DNA from 4 places in the Pseudoduganella aquatica genome. Region 4 is predicted to be linked to each of the others. Evidence: predicted binding sites of a transcription regulator. Region 4 holds the regulator's gene; each other region holds the start of a gene.
What was found. Region 4 encodes LexA, which represses DNA repair genes until DNA is damaged. Its sites were predicted from a motif close to ACTGTATNNNNATACAGT; they were not measured.

Region 1 (3,719 bases), 3.0 Mb from region 4:
CACCTCGGCCGCCACCACGGCGAAGCACTTGCCGTGCTCGCCGGCCCGCGCCGCCTCGATGGCCGCGTTCAGCGCCAGCAGATTGGTCTGGTAGGCGATGTCGTCGATGATGCCGATCTTGCGCGCGATCTGCTTCATCGCCGCCACGGTGGCGTCGACCGCCTCGCCGCCCTCGGTGGCCTCCTGCGAGGCCTTGGCCGCCATACCGTCGGTGGCCTTGGCGTTGTCGGTGTTCTGGGCGATGGAGGAGGTCATCTGTTCGATGGACGCGCTGGTTTCCTCCACGCTGGCCGCCTGTTCGCTGGACGCCTGCGACAGCGCCTGCGCCGTCGCGCTGACCTGCTCGGACGCGCTGGCCAGCGACTGCGCGCCCGAGTTGACCTCGGTGACCACCTGCAGCAGCTTGGCCATGGTGTTGTTGGCGTATTCCTTCAGTTCGGCGAAACTGCCCTCGTACTGCTTGTCTATGGTCTTGCTCAGGTCGCCGTCCGCCAGCGCGCCCATCACGCGCACCACGTCCGCAATGCTGGCGCCGGTGGTGGCCATCAGCCGGTTCAGGCCTTCGCCCAGCTCCTTCTGGAAGCCCTGCAGCCCGGTCAGCTCCACGCGCGCTTCGAAGTTGCCCTGGTTGGCCGCGCCCACCACGCGCTGCTGGCCCTCGATCACCTGGCTCAGCTTGTTCACGGTGTTGTTGGCAAAGCGCTTCAGCTCGTCGAATTCGCCCTCGTAGGGCTTGGTGATGGTCTTGCTCAGGTCGCCTTCCGACAGCGCCCCCATCACGCGCACCACGTCGGCAATGCTGGCGCCGGTGGTCTCCATCAGCTGGTTCAGGCCCGCGCCCAGTTCCTGCTGGAAGCCCTGCAGGCCGGTCAAGTCGATGCGGACCTCGAAATTGCCCCGGTTGGCCGCTTCCACCGCGCGTTTCTGGCCGGAGATCACCTGGTTCAGCTTGGCCACCAGGTTGCGCATGGCGCGCAGCAGCTGGCCGGTTTCGTCCCTGGACTCGTCCTTGATGTCGATCGACAGGTCGCCGGCCTCCAGCCGCTCGGCCACCTGCACCGCCTGCCGGATCGGCCGCACGATGCTGAGGGTGATCCAGGCCGCGATCCCCACCGCCAGCAGTATGGCCCCGGCTGCCAGTGCGATTACCAGCGTGCGGGTGGATTCATAGGTGGCGGTGGCATCGTCGGCGGCCTTGTCCATCAGCTCGCCTTGCGATTTGGCCAAGGCCTCGAGCGCCTGCCAGAACTGGTCGTTGGTGGGGGCGAACTCGGTTTTCAGGTAGTCGATCGCGCCCTTGCGGTCCGACTTCACCAGCGCGTAGAAGGGCTCGTACTTGGCCGCCACCAGCTCGCGCTTGTCGAGGATGGTCTTGTACATCTGCTTGCCCGCTTCCGTGCTGAGCAGCTTTTGCACTTTGGCCAGGCCTTCGTTCATCTCGCCGCGATTGGTGTCCACCAGGCGGCGGTACTTGTCGACCTCGGCGTCGCTGCTGGAGAGCAGCATATTGCGCATCTGGCGCGCGTTGTCCATGCTGTCTTTCAATACCTCGTTGATCAGGACGACCTTGGCATAGTGCTCCTCGTACATGACGCGGCTGCTTTCGTTGACCGTGCCCAGGCGCTGGACACTGATGACGGACAAAATCAATAGCAGCACAACAACGCTGCCAAAGCCTAAGCCGAGGCGGGTGGCGATCTTCAGGTTTTTCAGCATGGGAATTCCCTGTCGGTTTTATCGGGTGACCTCGTTAATTATGCGCTGCCGCCTTGCGACACATTCTCTCCAATTATCACCAATATCCACCATTGCGCCGACGCGCCATCAGGCATAGAATACTGTATATAAACACAGTATTCAACCACCATCGAGGGCACCATGGACGACGAACAGCTTGAAGGGCAAGCCATGCTGCCGCCGGCGCCGCTGCGGGCGCAGAAAGGGCGCGGCGCGGTCAGCAATCTGCAGGGCCGCTACGAAATGCACGGCCGCGAGCAGTTCGATGATGGCTGGGAGCAGGAGGAGGACGGCGAGCCGCGCGTGTGGAAGACGCACGTCACGGACGAGATCGCCAAATCCATCCTCACCCGCAACAGTTCGCCGGACGTGCCCTTCGACGTGTCGCTCAATCCCTACCGGGGCTGCGAGCACGGCTGCATTTACTGCTTTGCGCGGCCCACGCACAGCTACCTGGGCCTGTCGCCGGGCATGGATTTCGAGAGCAAGATCTTCGCCAAGGTGAACGCGCCCGAACTGCTGCGGCAGGAGCTGGCGCGGCCGTCCTATGTGCCCGAGCCGATCGCGCTGGGCGTCAATACGGACGCCTACCAGCCCTGCGAGCGCGGCCTGCGCATCACGCGGCGCGTGCTGGAGGTGCTGCACGAGTGCGGGCATCCGGTGGGGCTGATCACCAAGTCCGCGCTGATCGAGCGCGACATCGACCTGCTGTCCGCCATGGCGGCCAAAGGGCAGGCTTCGGCCGCCATCACCATCACCACGCTGGACCCGGCCATCGCGCGCACGCTGGAGCCGCGCGCGGCCGCCCCGGCGCGGCGCCTGCGCACCATCCGCATGCTGGCCGACGCGGGCATTCCGGTCGGCGTGAGCATTGCGCCGGTCATCCCCTTCGTGACCGAGCCGGACCTGGAACGGGTGATGGAGGCGGCGTTCAAGGCGGGGGCCATGCACGCCAACTACATCGTGCTCAGGCTGCCGTGGGAGGTGAACCCGCTGTTCCAGCAATGGCTGGAGGCGCATTTCCCCGACCGCGCCCAGCGCGTGATGAACCGCGTGCGCGACATGCGCGGCGGCAAGGACTACGAAAGCGACTTCGGCAAGCGCATGAAAGGCGAGGGCGTGTGGGCCGATTTGATACGCCAGCGCGCCGAAAAAGCGATCCGCCGCTTCGGCATGGAAAAGCGCGGCAGCCGCTTCCGCCAGCTCGACGCCAGCCAGTTCAAGCGTCCCCAGGTAGTGCCCCCGGCCGGCGCCAAAGCCAAAGCCGCCGCCGCGGCGGGGCAGATGGATCTGTTCTGAGGCGACAGGGCTGTTGCCGCTGCTGTGAGCACGCCACTCAGGTGCGCGAGGCGATCAGCTCCACCAGGTATTGTTCGATGGCGAAGACGTGGGCGTCGTGCTTGCCCAGCTCGCGCAGGGCCAGGGCCAGGTGGGTGAGGTAGTCGCTATTGGGGCCGCTGGGGCCGGCGGAGCGCGCGATGTGGCGGGCGATTTCTTCTTCGCTCGCTTCGCCCAGGAAGGCTTCGTTGTCTTCCCGCGCCACATAGACCACGCCTTCGGCCGCCTCGCCTTCCACGTCGTCGAACGCCATCTCCACGGCCACCCGCAGGTAGCCGTTTTTCTCCCGGTAATCCAGGTGGCCGAACACTTCCGGTGTAATCAGGTAAGCCATGCCATGGCAGACCGCGCCGGCCTCGGGGATGATGGTGACCACCCGCCCCGGCGCGGCCGGCGTGCCGCGATGGTCGTGCGAACCCTGCCAGAAGCGGCGCGACCAGCCTTCGATATGGGCCGGGCGCCGCTGCAGGTAGGGGAAGTCCGCCTTGTAGATCAGCGAACCGTAGCCGAACACCCACACGCTGGCGTGACCGGTGAAGTCCATCTGCTGGTTGATCGCGATCGTGTTGGCTGACATGGCTGAATTATAGCGAACCGCGCCGTACTGCCCAGCGCTGTAGCGCTATCAGGCCGGGCGCAGTTCG
Region 2 (3,719 bases), 840 kb from region 4:
CGTCGGCCGCATCGGTCAGGTCGATTTCGGCGGTGGCGGTGGCCGGGGTGGCGGCCGGTTCCACCGGCGCCGGTTCGTCAAAGAGATTTGCTTGATGAGTCATGTCAGATAACGTGTGCTGTATTAAATGTCGGCTTCGACTTCGTTGCCGTGTTCCTCTATCCATGCGCGGCGGGCGGCGGCTTCGCCTTTACCCATCAGCATGTTGAAGCGCGCGGAGGAGGTGCTGTGGCCGGGACGGCCCACTTTTACCGGCAGCAAACGGCGCGTGTCCGGGTTCATGGTGGTTTCCCACAGCTGCTCGGCGTTCATCTCGCCCAGACCCTTGAAGCGGGAGATGGACCAGCTGCCGTCCTTCAGGCCGTCCTTGCGCAGCTTGTCCTCGATGGCCACCAGCTCGCCGTCGTCCAGCGCGTACAGCTTCTGGATAGGCTTCTTGCCGCGCGCCGGCGCGTCCACGCGGTACAGCGGCGGACGGGCGATGCAGATGTGGCCATGCTTGATCAGCGCCGGGAAGTGGCGGAAGAACAGCGTGAGCAGCAGCACCTGGATGTGCGAGCCGTCCACGTCCGCATCGGAGAGGATGCAGATTTTTCCGTAGCGCAGGCCGGACAGGTCGGGCGAGTCGCCGAAGCCGTGCGGATCGACGCCGATGGCCACCGAGATGTCGTGGATCTCGTTGTTGGCGAACAGGCGGTCCTTGTCGGTCTCCCAGGAGTTGAGCACCTTGCCGCGCAGCGGCAGGATGGCCTGGAATTCCTTGTCACGGCCCATCTTGGCCGAACCGCCCGCCGAGTCGCCCTCGACCAGGAAGATTTCAGTGCGGGTGACGTCGCTCGATTCGCAGTCGGTCAGCTTGCCCGGCAAAACGGCCACGCCGGACGATTTTTTCTTTTCCACTTTCTGCAGCGAGCGCAGGCGCGACTGGGCCTGCTTGATCACCAGCTCGGCCAGCTTCTTGCCGTATTCAACGTGCTGGTTCAGCCACAGCTCCAGCGGCGGCTTGGCGAAGGTGGACACCAGGCGCACCGCGTCGCGCGAGTTCAGGCGTTCCTTGATCTGGCCCTGGAACTGCGGGTCCAGCACCTTGGCCGACAGCACGAAGGAGACGCGCGCGAACACGTCTTCCGGCAGCAGCTTCACGCCTTTCGGCAGCAGCGAGTGCATCTCGGCGAAGTTCTTCACGGCGCCGAACAGGCCGTCGCGCAGGCCCGATTCGTGGGTGCCGCCGTTCGGCGTGGGGATCAGGTTGACGTAGGATTCGCGCACCACGGCGCCGGTTTCGGTCCATGCCACCACCCAGGCCGCGCCTTCGCCCTCGGCAAAGCCTTCCGTGTCCGGGCCGGCGAACTGCGCGCCTTCGAACAGGGGGATCAGGGTTTCGCCGTCGGAGGTTTGCGCCAGCGCTTCGGTCAGGTAGCCGCGCAGGCCTTCGTCGTATTTCCAGGTCTGGCTGTCGCCGGTCTTGGCGTTGTTCAGCGTGACGGTCACGCCCGGCAGCAGCACGGCCTTGGAGCGCAGCAGGCGCTGCAGCTCAACCTGCGAGATCAGCGAGGAGTCGAAGTATTTGGCGTCCGGCCAGGCGGTGACGCGGGTGCCGGACTTTTTGCCGTCCTTGGGGGCGGGCATGGAGTTCAGCGGCTCCACCACTTCGCCGTGCTCGAACACCAGGTGGTGGAAGCCGTTGCCCTTGTCGTCCTTGCGCCAGACCGAGATCTCCAGGCGCTTGGACAGCGCGTTGGTGACCGACACGCCCACGCCGTGCAGGCCGCCGGAGAAGGCGTAGGCGCCGCCCGAACCCTTGTCGAACTTGCCGCCCGCGTGCAGGCGGGTGAAGACGATTTCCACCGTCGGCACGTTTTCTTCCGGGTGCAGGCCGACCGGGATGCCGCGGCCGTCGTCCTCCACCGTTACGCTGCCGTCGGCATTCTGCGTCACGATAATGTTTTTGCAATGACCGCCCAAGGCCTCATCGGAGGCATTGTCGATCACCTCCTGGATGATGTGCAGGGGGTTTTCCGTGCGGGTGTACATGCCCGGACGCTGCTTGACAGGTTCCAGGCCCTTGAGGACGCGGATGGATGATTCGCTGTAGTCGGAAACTGGATTTTTAGTGGCCATACGTGATCAAGCTAGGTTGTGCGGTTCTCTATTGGTGCGGCAGCTTGCTGCAAAGTGCTGTGATTATATACAGTTATTTTGCTCTGCAAGTGCTTTCTGCGCAACGCCCGCAGGCGCGCTTGCCTGCGCATTCTATCCGCAACCGGCGGCAATGGCGGGAAACTGGACGCCGGAAAGGGTGGGGAGTTGTGGTTAAATAGCTCAATACGTGGGAAAAAGCGGTGCAAATCGTCCATGAGCGAGCCATGAGTGCAGACAAATTTCCGTTCGCGGTGCGCCTGATCGGCTTTGCCGAAGCGCAGGAAGAGGCCCTGGCGGCGGCGCTGAAGCGCGCGCCGCACCACGGCCCGGCGTATTTTTTCCTGCCCGGCGACAGCTTGCAGGAGCCTGACCTGCTGATCGCCAACGGCGCCGAGCTGAAGTCCCTGGCGGTGCTGGCGGCGCTCAATCCCGGCGACGTGCGTCCGGCGCTGCTGCTGGGCGCGCCCCAAGCCGGGCCGGAGCAGGGGGCGGGCCTGCTGACGGCCCTGCCTTATCCCTCCTTGCCCATGCCTTGCGACGACGACAGCCTGCACGCCGAACTGGCCCGCCTGGTGGAGCGCCGCGCCGAAGCGCTGGCCAGGCTGGCTGGCGCGGGCCTGCCGCCGCTGGCGGAACGCCGCGCGCGCGAACGGCTGGATTTCGACCTGACCGACCCGTCCGAGTACGCGGCCATGCGCACCACGGGCCAGGACCGGCGCGGCGCGGTGCTGGTGGTGGACCGCAACGCGCGCTTCAGCCAGCACGTCGCCAAGCTGCTCAAGCCCTGGGCCATTCCGGCGCTATGGGCCTCGGATGAGCCGTCCGCACTGGCCGCCTGCGCCGATGCGCCGCAGATGCTGGCGCCGGTGGCGGTGGTCCTCATCAATACCTCGCTGGCGGAAATCGACCCCTACCTCCTGTGCGCCGCGCTGCGCGAGCAGGCCGGAGCGGATGTGCGCGCGCCGGACGTGGTGCTGCTGGTCTCGCGGGACTACGCCTACGACAGCGCCCGCGCCCGCGCAGCAGGCGCCGCCGGCCTGCTGAACAAGCCGGTGTCCGATCCCACGCTGCGCGCCGCCATCAAGCGGCTGATGCGCATCGCCTGATCCTTACGCGGCGTTTACATCTGCCGCGCCACTTTTTAGACTGTTTTTACGGCCCACCCGATAAGCTGTGCAGCTCCTGTTTTCCGCCACCAAAGAAGGACTGCACCATGAAGAAACTGCTGCTCGCCGCCGCTGCCGCGGCCACCTTGTCTGCGACTTGCGCCGCTGCGCAAGCCGAGGACCAGAAGCCGGACAATGAAACCAGCTTCAACGCCGCCGCCACATCCGACTACCGCTATCGCGGCATCTCGCAGACCCGCCTGAAGCCTGCGCTGCAGGGCGGCGTGGATTACGTCAACAACCCGAGCGGCTTCTACGCCGGCGCCTGGGGCTCAACCATCAAGTGGACCAGGGACGCGGGCGGCGATGGCGGCGTGGAGCTGGACCTGTACGCCGGCAAGCGCGGCCAGCTGGGCGCCGACGTGTCTTACGACGCGGGCGTGCTGGCCTATGTCTACCCGTCCAATGATC
Region 3 (3,719 bases), 1.1 Mb from region 4:
GCCGGTGGCGTGCAGCGCGGCGCCGTCCCACACCACGGTGGCGTCCGGCGTGGCGATCAGCCAGGTGGCGCGGCCCATGCGGTCCGCGAAGTGCTGCGCCACTTGCGGCAGCACGTCGTGCGCGGGCTCGAACCAGGCCACGAAGCGCGGCGCGCCCTCGCCCGCCGGGCGTTCGCGGAAGCGCAGGTAGGCGTGCATGTCGTGCTCTTCGCGGCGCACAGCGCGAGCCATGGTTTGCAAGCGGTTGCCGTCTTCGTCCGCCATCGACATGACCTCCTGCTGCCCCTGCTGCCAGCGCCACAGGACTTTGTACAGGAAAGCCCAGCGGTCCCCGGCGCGGTAGCAGGATGCGGTTTGCAATAGCGCCATCAACTCGCGCGGCACGCGCAGGGCGGGAAGCGGTGCGGCGGCCGGGCCGGGCACAGATGGCGGGAACTCAGGCGATGCGCTGGCGAACAGGTCGCCGCCGCCGCCCGGCGCCATCCATTGTACGGAGCCGGGCGGCACGCGGCGCACGATCAGATCCCGCGCCGCCGCGCGCCAGCCGTCGAAGTCCGCGACGGCGACCAGCTCGCACGGCTCGTCCATCAGCCCGCCTGCAGTTCGGGCCACAGATTCATCTGTTGCGGGGCGTCGGCCATGGCGCGGCGCAGTGTCTCGGACGGGGTGGTGTCGCGCGCGGGCGCGTAGTCCGCCACGATGATGAAGGGGGCGACCTTCTTCATGCTGCAGCGCAGGCGCGACAGGTCGGCGTAGCGCACCCGCCGCATGCGCCGCAGCTCGACTATGCGCTGCGCGTTGCGCAGGCCTATGCCCGGCACGCGCGCGATCATGCCCGCGTCGGCGCGGTTCAGGTCCATGGGGAAATGCTCGCGGTTGGCCAGCGCCCAGGCCAGCTTGGGGTCGATGTCCAGGGCCAGGTTGCCGGGTTGCGTGCTGTCACCCGGCAGCAGTTCGCTGACCTGGAAGCCGTAGCTGCGCAGCAGGAAGTCGGCCTGGTACAGCCGGTGTTCGCGCTGCATGGGCGGCGGCGCCAGCGGCACGCTTTTCGGGCTGTCCGGTATCGGGCTGAAAGCGGAGTAGTACACGCGCTTGAGCTTGTAGCTGCTGTACAGGGTTTCGGCGGTGCCGAGGATGTGCTTGTCGTCGCTGGCGTCGGCGCCGACTATCATCTGCGTGCTCTGCCCGGCCGGGGCGAAGGCGGGGGCTTTCGGTTCTTCGGCCTTTTCGTCCAGCCGCAGCCGGATGGCGCCCATGGCCAGCTTGATGGTGTGGACGTTCTTCTCCGGCGCCAGGCGCGCGATGCTGGCCTGCGAGGGCAGCTCGATGTTCACGCTGAGCCGGTCCGCATACAGGCCGGCGGCGGCGATCAGGGCGGGATCGGCGTCGGGGATGGTTTTCAGGTGGATGTAGCCACGGAACTGGTGCGTTTCGCGCAGCTCGCGGGCAATGGCGACCAGCTGCTCCATGGTGTAGTCGGCCGACTGGATAATGCCGCTGCTGAGGAACAGGCCGTCGATGTAGTTGCGCAGGTAGAAATCGACCGTGAGCTTGACCACTTCCTGCACCGTGAAGCGGGCGCGCGGCACGTTGGAAGTGCGGCGGTTGACGCAGTACTGGCAGTCGTAGATGCAGAAATTGGTGAGCAGGATTTTCAGCAGCGAGACGCAGCGCCCGTCCGGCGTGTAGCTGTGGCATATGCCCATGCCGGTGCTGGCGCCGAGGCCGTCCTTGCCGATGGAGTTGCGCTTGGGCGCGCCGCTGCTGGCGCAGGACGCGTCGTATTTCGCCGCGTCCGCCAGGATTTCAAGCTTGTCGGTGAGCTCCATTGCCGGCCTCGATACTGTACAAATAAACAGTATATCGCACTCCGGCGGTACGCTCGGCAGAACAGCGGGTCAAGACCGGGACAGGCGTAAAAATGGCCAGGCGCCGCCCCTGTAGATGGGAGCGGGGCCTGGCCTGGCGGACGCGCCGGCGCAGTGCTTACGCGATCGCGGCGTACTTTTCCAGGCGGTTCTTGATGCAGGCGGCCAGTTCGTGGCCGGCGCTCACGGTCATCTCCAGGTCATGCAGGTGGCCGTCCTTCAGGCCGTAGACCCAGCCATGCACGGTCAGCGGCTGGCCGCGGTCCCAGGCGTCCTGCACGATGGTGGTCTGGCAGACGTTGACCACCTGCTCCACCACGTTCAGTTCGCACATGCGCTCGGCGCGCTGGCCCTGCGGCAGCACGTCGCCCAGGTAGCGCTCGTGCTTCTGGTGCACGTCCTGCACATGGCGCAGCCAGTTGTCGACCAGGCCGACGCGGGTGCCGGTCATGGCCGCGTGCACGCCCTTGCAGCCATAGTGGCCGACGACGATCACGTGCTTGACCTTCAGCACTTCAATGGCGAACTGCAGCACCGACAGGCAGTTCAGGTCCGAGTGCACCACCACGTTGGCGATGTTGCGGTGGACGAAGACGTCGCCCGGCGCCAGGCCCAGCAGCTCATTGGCGGGCACGCGGCTGTCGGAGCAGCCTATCCACAGGTATTCCGGCGAGGCCTGCTGCTCCAGGCGCTTGAAGAATTCGGGGTCGCGCTGAACCATGGAATCGGCCCAGGCACGGTTGTTGACCAGCAGGTCCGCCAATGGGGAAACGCTGACGTTGTCGCTTACGGTTAGTTCACTCATATGTCCTCTCATACGTGCGAAGACCGCCCGTTTGCCGGGTTGGCAAGGGGCGGTCCGGGATGTTGCTATCTTACCTGATTTGCTGCGGCGCATCATCTCCAACGCGCTATGACGCTTATTCGAAGAAGTCCTTCACCTTGTCGCGCCAGGTCTTGCTTTGCGGGCTGTGCTTGGAGCCGCCCTCGACCGTGGCACGGTCGAATTCGCGCAGCAGTTCCTTCTGCTTGTCGGTCAGCTTGACCGGCGTTTCCACCGCCACGTGGCAGAACAGGTCGCCCGGATAGCCGGAACGCACGCCCTTGATGCCCTTGCCCTTCAGGCGGAAGGTCTTGCCCGACTGGGTGCCTTCCGGAATGGTGAACGACACCTTGCCCGACAGTGTAGGCACTTCGATTTCGCCGCCCAGGGCCGCGCGCGCAAACGAGATCGGCATTTCGCAATGCAGGTCGTCGCCCTCGCGCTGGAACACCGCGTGCTGCTTGATGTGGATTTCCACATACAGGTCGCCCGGCGGCCCGCCGTTGGTGCCCGGCTCGCCGTTGCCCGACGAGCGGATGCGCATGCCGTTGTCGATGCCGACCGGGATCTTCACTTCCAGCGTCTTGTTGCGCTTGATGCGGCCCGCGCCGCCGCAAGGCGAGCATGGATCGGTGATGATCTTGCCGGTGCCGTGGCATTTCGGGCAGGTCTGCTGGATGCTGAAGAAGCCCTGCTGCATGCGCACCTGGCCGTGGCCGCCGCAGGTCGAGCACGTCACCGGCGACGTGCCCGGCTTGGCGCCGGAACCGTGGCAGGTGTCGCACTTGTCCCAGGACGGCACGCGGATGGTGGTGTCGAAGCCGTGCGCGGCCTGCTCCAGCGTGATTTCCAGGTTGTAGCGCAAGTCGGCGCCGCGGTAGACCTGCGGACCGGCGCTGCGGCCACGGCCGCCGCCGCCGAAAATGTCGCCGAAGATGTCGCCGAAGGCATCGCCGAAGCCGCCCGCGCCGAAACCGCCGCCGCCTCCGCCGCCCATGTTCGGGTCCACGCCCGCATGGCCGTAGCGG
Region 4 (3,719 bases):
GACTATGTGGCTGCGGCCATTCAGCCGAACACCCGCATCGTCTTCGTCGAGACCATCGCCAATCCGCGCACGCAGGTGGCGGACCTGAAGCGCATCGGCGAGCTGTGCAAGGAGCGCGGCATCCTCTACATCGTGGACAACACCATGACCACGCCCTACCTGTTCCAGCCGAAGACGGTGGGCGCGGGCCTGGTGATCAATGCGCTGACCAAGTCGATCGGCGGCCACGGCAACGCGCTGGGCGGCAGCCTGACCGACACCGGCGCCTACGACTGGACGCAGTTCCCGAATATTTTCGAGAACTACAAGAAGGCGGCGCCGGCGCAGTGGGGCATCACGCAGATCCGCGCCAAGGGCTTGCGCGACTTCGGCGCCTCGCTGGGACCGGAAGCGGCGCACCACATCGCCGTGGGCGCGGAGACGCTGGCGCTGCGCATGGAGCGCACCTGCGCCAACGCCAAGGCGCTGGCCGAGTTGCTGGAAGCGGACGAGCGCGTGGCGGCGGTGTACTACCCGGGTCTTCAGTCGCACCCGCAGTACGCCATTGCCTCGGCACTGTTCCGCGCGCACGGTTCGCTGCTGAGCTTTGAGCTGAAGGACGGCATCGACTGCTTCGATTTCCTGAACCGACTGAGGCTGGCGATTCCGGCCTCCAACCTGGGCGATACGCGCACGCTGATCATTCCGGTGGCGCACACCATTTTCTACGAGATGGGTGCGGAACGCCGCGCGTCGATGGGCATCGCGGAGTCGCTGATACGCGTGTCCGTCGGCATCGAGGATACGGCCGATTTGCTGGAAGATTTCAGCTGCGCGCTGGAGGCCTGCTAAGGCGGCGGGTTACGGTGCTGCGCACCTAGCCCGCCCTACGTTGCGGGGCTGGACTGGTAGGACGGGTTAGGCGGAACGCCGTAACCCGCCATGCTTACCAGGGCTGCGCGCCTTCCATCTGATAAGGATGGCGCCAGCCGGGCAGGGCCGCGATGCGGTCCAGCCAGGCCTGTACGCGCGGCGGGTAGTTCACATTGGCCTGTTCGGGCCAGTACAAATAACCGCAGATGGAAAAGTCCGCCATGCTGACGCTGTCATCGAGCAGGAAGGCGCGGCCGTCGGCCAGTTCATTGTCCAGGCGCTCGATGTCCGCGTTGAAACGGTTGCGGAACCAGGGCAGCACGGTGCCTGCGTAAGCCTCGGGATCGAACTTCTGGCCGTAGCGCAGGTGCGCCATGGAGAAACCGATGCGGTTCGCTTCCCAGAACAGCCACTCGCGCACGCGCTCCAGGCGCTGCTGCGTTTCACCGCCGTAGGCTTTCAGATGTTCCGCCAGGTGCAGCAGGATGGCGTTGGACTGCACATAGGCGCGGTCCCCATGCACCAGCAGCGGCACCTCGCCATATTTGGCCAGGCTGCGGAAAGGCTCGGGGCGCGCGGCGCGCTCCAGGCGCAGATCGATTTCCTCGTACTCATGCGGCACGCCGGCCACTTCCATGGCCAGCTTGACCTTGTAGCTGTGGCCGGACTCGCAATTGCCGTAAAGCTTGAAGCTCGCCATGCTGCCGTCCGCCGGTTAATGCCAGCTGCGGAGCAGGCCGACCGCCAGGCCTTCCAGTGCGAACTCCTCCGCTTCCGGATCAACGGTGATCACTTTGAAATCCGGGTTTTCAGGGAACAGTTCGACGGTCGAACCGGTCTTCTTGTAGCGCTTGACCGTGACTTCGTTGCCGATGCGGGCCACCACGATCTGGCCGTTCTTGGCGCTGTCCACCTTTTTGACGGCCAGCAGGTCGCCGTCCATGATGCCGATGTCGCGCATCGACTCGCCGCGCACTTTCAGCAGGTAGTCGGGCTTGGCTGAGAACAGGGAAGGGTCTACGCTGTAGCTGGTTTCCAGGTTTTCCTGGGCCAGGATGGGCGAGCCGGCGGCCACGCGGCCGATCAGCGGCAGCGACATCATATTGGATGCGGCGGCAGCGGCGGCGTGCGCCAGTTTGGTGGCGGCCGATTCGGCGTGCGCACCCAGCAGGCGAATGCCGCGCGAGGTGCCGGCGGCGATCTCGATGGCGCCCTTGCGCGCCAGGGCCTGCAGGTGTTCCTCGGCGGCGTTGGCCGATTTGAAGCCCAGCTCGTTGGCGATTTCGGCGCGGGTGGGAGGGAAGCCGGTATTGTCGATGGCATCCTTGATCAGATTGAGAATTTGTTCCTGGCGTGCGGTGAGCTTGATCATGGTGCGTTAGCTCTGAGAGCTGTGGATATAGACAGACTGTATTTTTGTACAGTGCGCGAGCTAATGCAAGGGATTTTGTTGATATGTGCGAAATATTTTCATGCAATCGGCCCGATGACCTCCTCCAGCGAGCCTGCCTGCAGTATTTTGTCTTCCCAAGTATTCAATTCTTCCGGTTTGGCGTGGGAGATGCGCAGTTCGGCACTGGCGGAAAGTGGCCCGAAACGCAGCTGCAGCAGCTTGCGCACCACGGCGCGCCGGCCTTCCTCGCGGCCTTCCTCCCGACCCTCCTGCAAACCCACCTCCCGACCCTCCTGCAAACCCACCTCCCGGCCTTCCTGCAAACCCACTTCTCTGCCTTCCTCCAAGCCTTCTTTGCGGGCCCGGTCTTTGGCCATGCGTATCATAAGGTTCTCGAACGGCATTTCCTTGCTCCTGTTGAGTTCGTCAATCCGCACGGCCAGCTGGTCTTGCAAGTCGCCGGGGATCTTCATCATCCAGTCTAGTACATTGAAAAGATCGAGTATGCGTTGCGGGTCCCAATGCCGCGCATACATTAATGAGGTCAGCATTGCCTTGGATTCGAAGCGTTTCCTGGGCTCGTGGCGGGTGCGCAGCGTCATCAGGTGGGCGGCGGTCAGCAGGGCGAAAGCGTTGTTGCTGGCCAGTAGCCGGTCCAGATGCGGCCAGAAGTCCAGCAATTTGACTGTGGGGAAATATATGGCGGCTTCGCAGCCGAACAGTTCGCATTGGAAGCAGTCCGGCCGCCAAGAGGGGGACGGGTCGGCCAGTACCACCAGCGTCGCGATCGGGCAGCGGAAACGGTCGTAGAGGCGGTAGTAGTAGGTAAAGATGCGTTCGGCGAAGTCTTTTTCCCTGGCGCGCTGGATCGCCAGGTGCAGGTAGAGCAGCCTGGCATCGCCGTCCTTGCCGGTGACGCGCACCAGTTTGTCTATCCTGCGCTTGCCGAGCCTGGCGTCGCGCACCACCTGGGCCAGCTCCTGGTCAAGGAAGCTGTAATCCCGGCGCCAGTCGATGGCGTCATGGACGCGCGGGAAGAAGAACGCCATGAATTCGCGGAAATACGCCATCACGGCGTTTTTCCAGGGCGTGTCGTAGTCGTCGGTGGCTGGGCTCATGGGGTCAGCATGCCTGTCGCCGGGGCTGCCGGCCTTGCGCAAGCGCAAGCTGGGCGGCTGCTTGATTTTTCAGCGGAAAGGCGCTATAGTCGCGGGCTTACCTCTTCCCACACCCGTCTTGACGCCGGGGTGGGCTATATTCACAGTCCTTAAGGGAGTTTTCATGCGTCACTATGAAATCGTATTTATCGTCCATCCGGACCAAAGCGAGCAAGTGCCCGCGATGATCGAACGTTACAAAGCCAGCGTGACCTCGCGCGGCGGTAATGTACATCGCGTGGAAGATTGGGGCCGCCGTCAAATGGCTTACTCGATCCAGAAACTGGCTAAAGCACACTACATCTGCATGAACATCG

Region 1: KT882_RS10665 (PA0069 family radical SAM protein) is a predicted target of LexA. The motif match lies at 1,838-1,855, and genes of this name have one in related genera.
Region 2: KT882_RS27915 (DNA topoisomerase IV subunit B) is a predicted target of LexA. The motif match lies at 2,178-2,195, and genes of this name have one in related genera.
Region 3: KT882_RS28990 (putative DNA modification/repair radical SAM protein) is a predicted target of LexA. The motif match lies at 1,843-1,860, and genes of this name have one in related genera.

The regions. Positions count from the first base shown of each region.
Region 1 is NZ_CP086370.1:2,431,478-2,435,196, forward strand. It holds gene KT882_RS10660 (methyl-accepting chemotaxis protein) at 1-1,716, opposite strand, end outside; gene KT882_RS10665 (PA0069 family radical SAM protein) at 1,879-3,036, shown strand; gene KT882_RS10670 (gamma-glutamylcyclotransferase) at 3,074-3,652, opposite strand; gene KT882_RS10675 (FMN-dependent NADH-azoreductase) at 3,701-3,719, opposite strand, start outside.
Region 2 is NZ_CP086370.1:6,256,099-6,259,817, reverse strand. It holds gene parC (DNA topoisomerase IV subunit A) at 1-103, opposite strand, end outside; gene KT882_RS27915 (DNA topoisomerase IV subunit B) at 124-2,121, opposite strand; gene KT882_RS27910 (response regulator) at 2,367-3,248, shown strand; gene KT882_RS27905 (TorF family putative porin) at 3,356-3,719, shown strand, end outside.
Region 3 is NZ_CP086370.1:6,497,887-6,501,605, forward strand. It holds gene KT882_RS28985 (UdgX family uracil-DNA binding protein) at 1-612, opposite strand, end outside; gene KT882_RS28990 (putative DNA modification/repair radical SAM protein) at 588-1,829, opposite strand; gene can (carbonate dehydratase) at 1,987-2,673, opposite strand; gene dnaJ (molecular chaperone DnaJ) at 2,789-3,719, opposite strand, start outside.
Region 4 is NZ_CP086370.1:5,415,339-5,419,057, reverse strand. It holds gene KT882_RS24200 (cystathionine gamma-synthase family protein) at 1-831, shown strand, start outside; gene KT882_RS24195 (glutathione S-transferase family protein) at 926-1,552, opposite strand; gene lexA (transcriptional repressor LexA) at 1,568-2,224, opposite strand; gene KT882_RS24185 (RpnC/YadD family protein) at 2,323-3,363, opposite strand; gene rpsF (30S ribosomal protein S6) at 3,527-3,719, shown strand, end outside.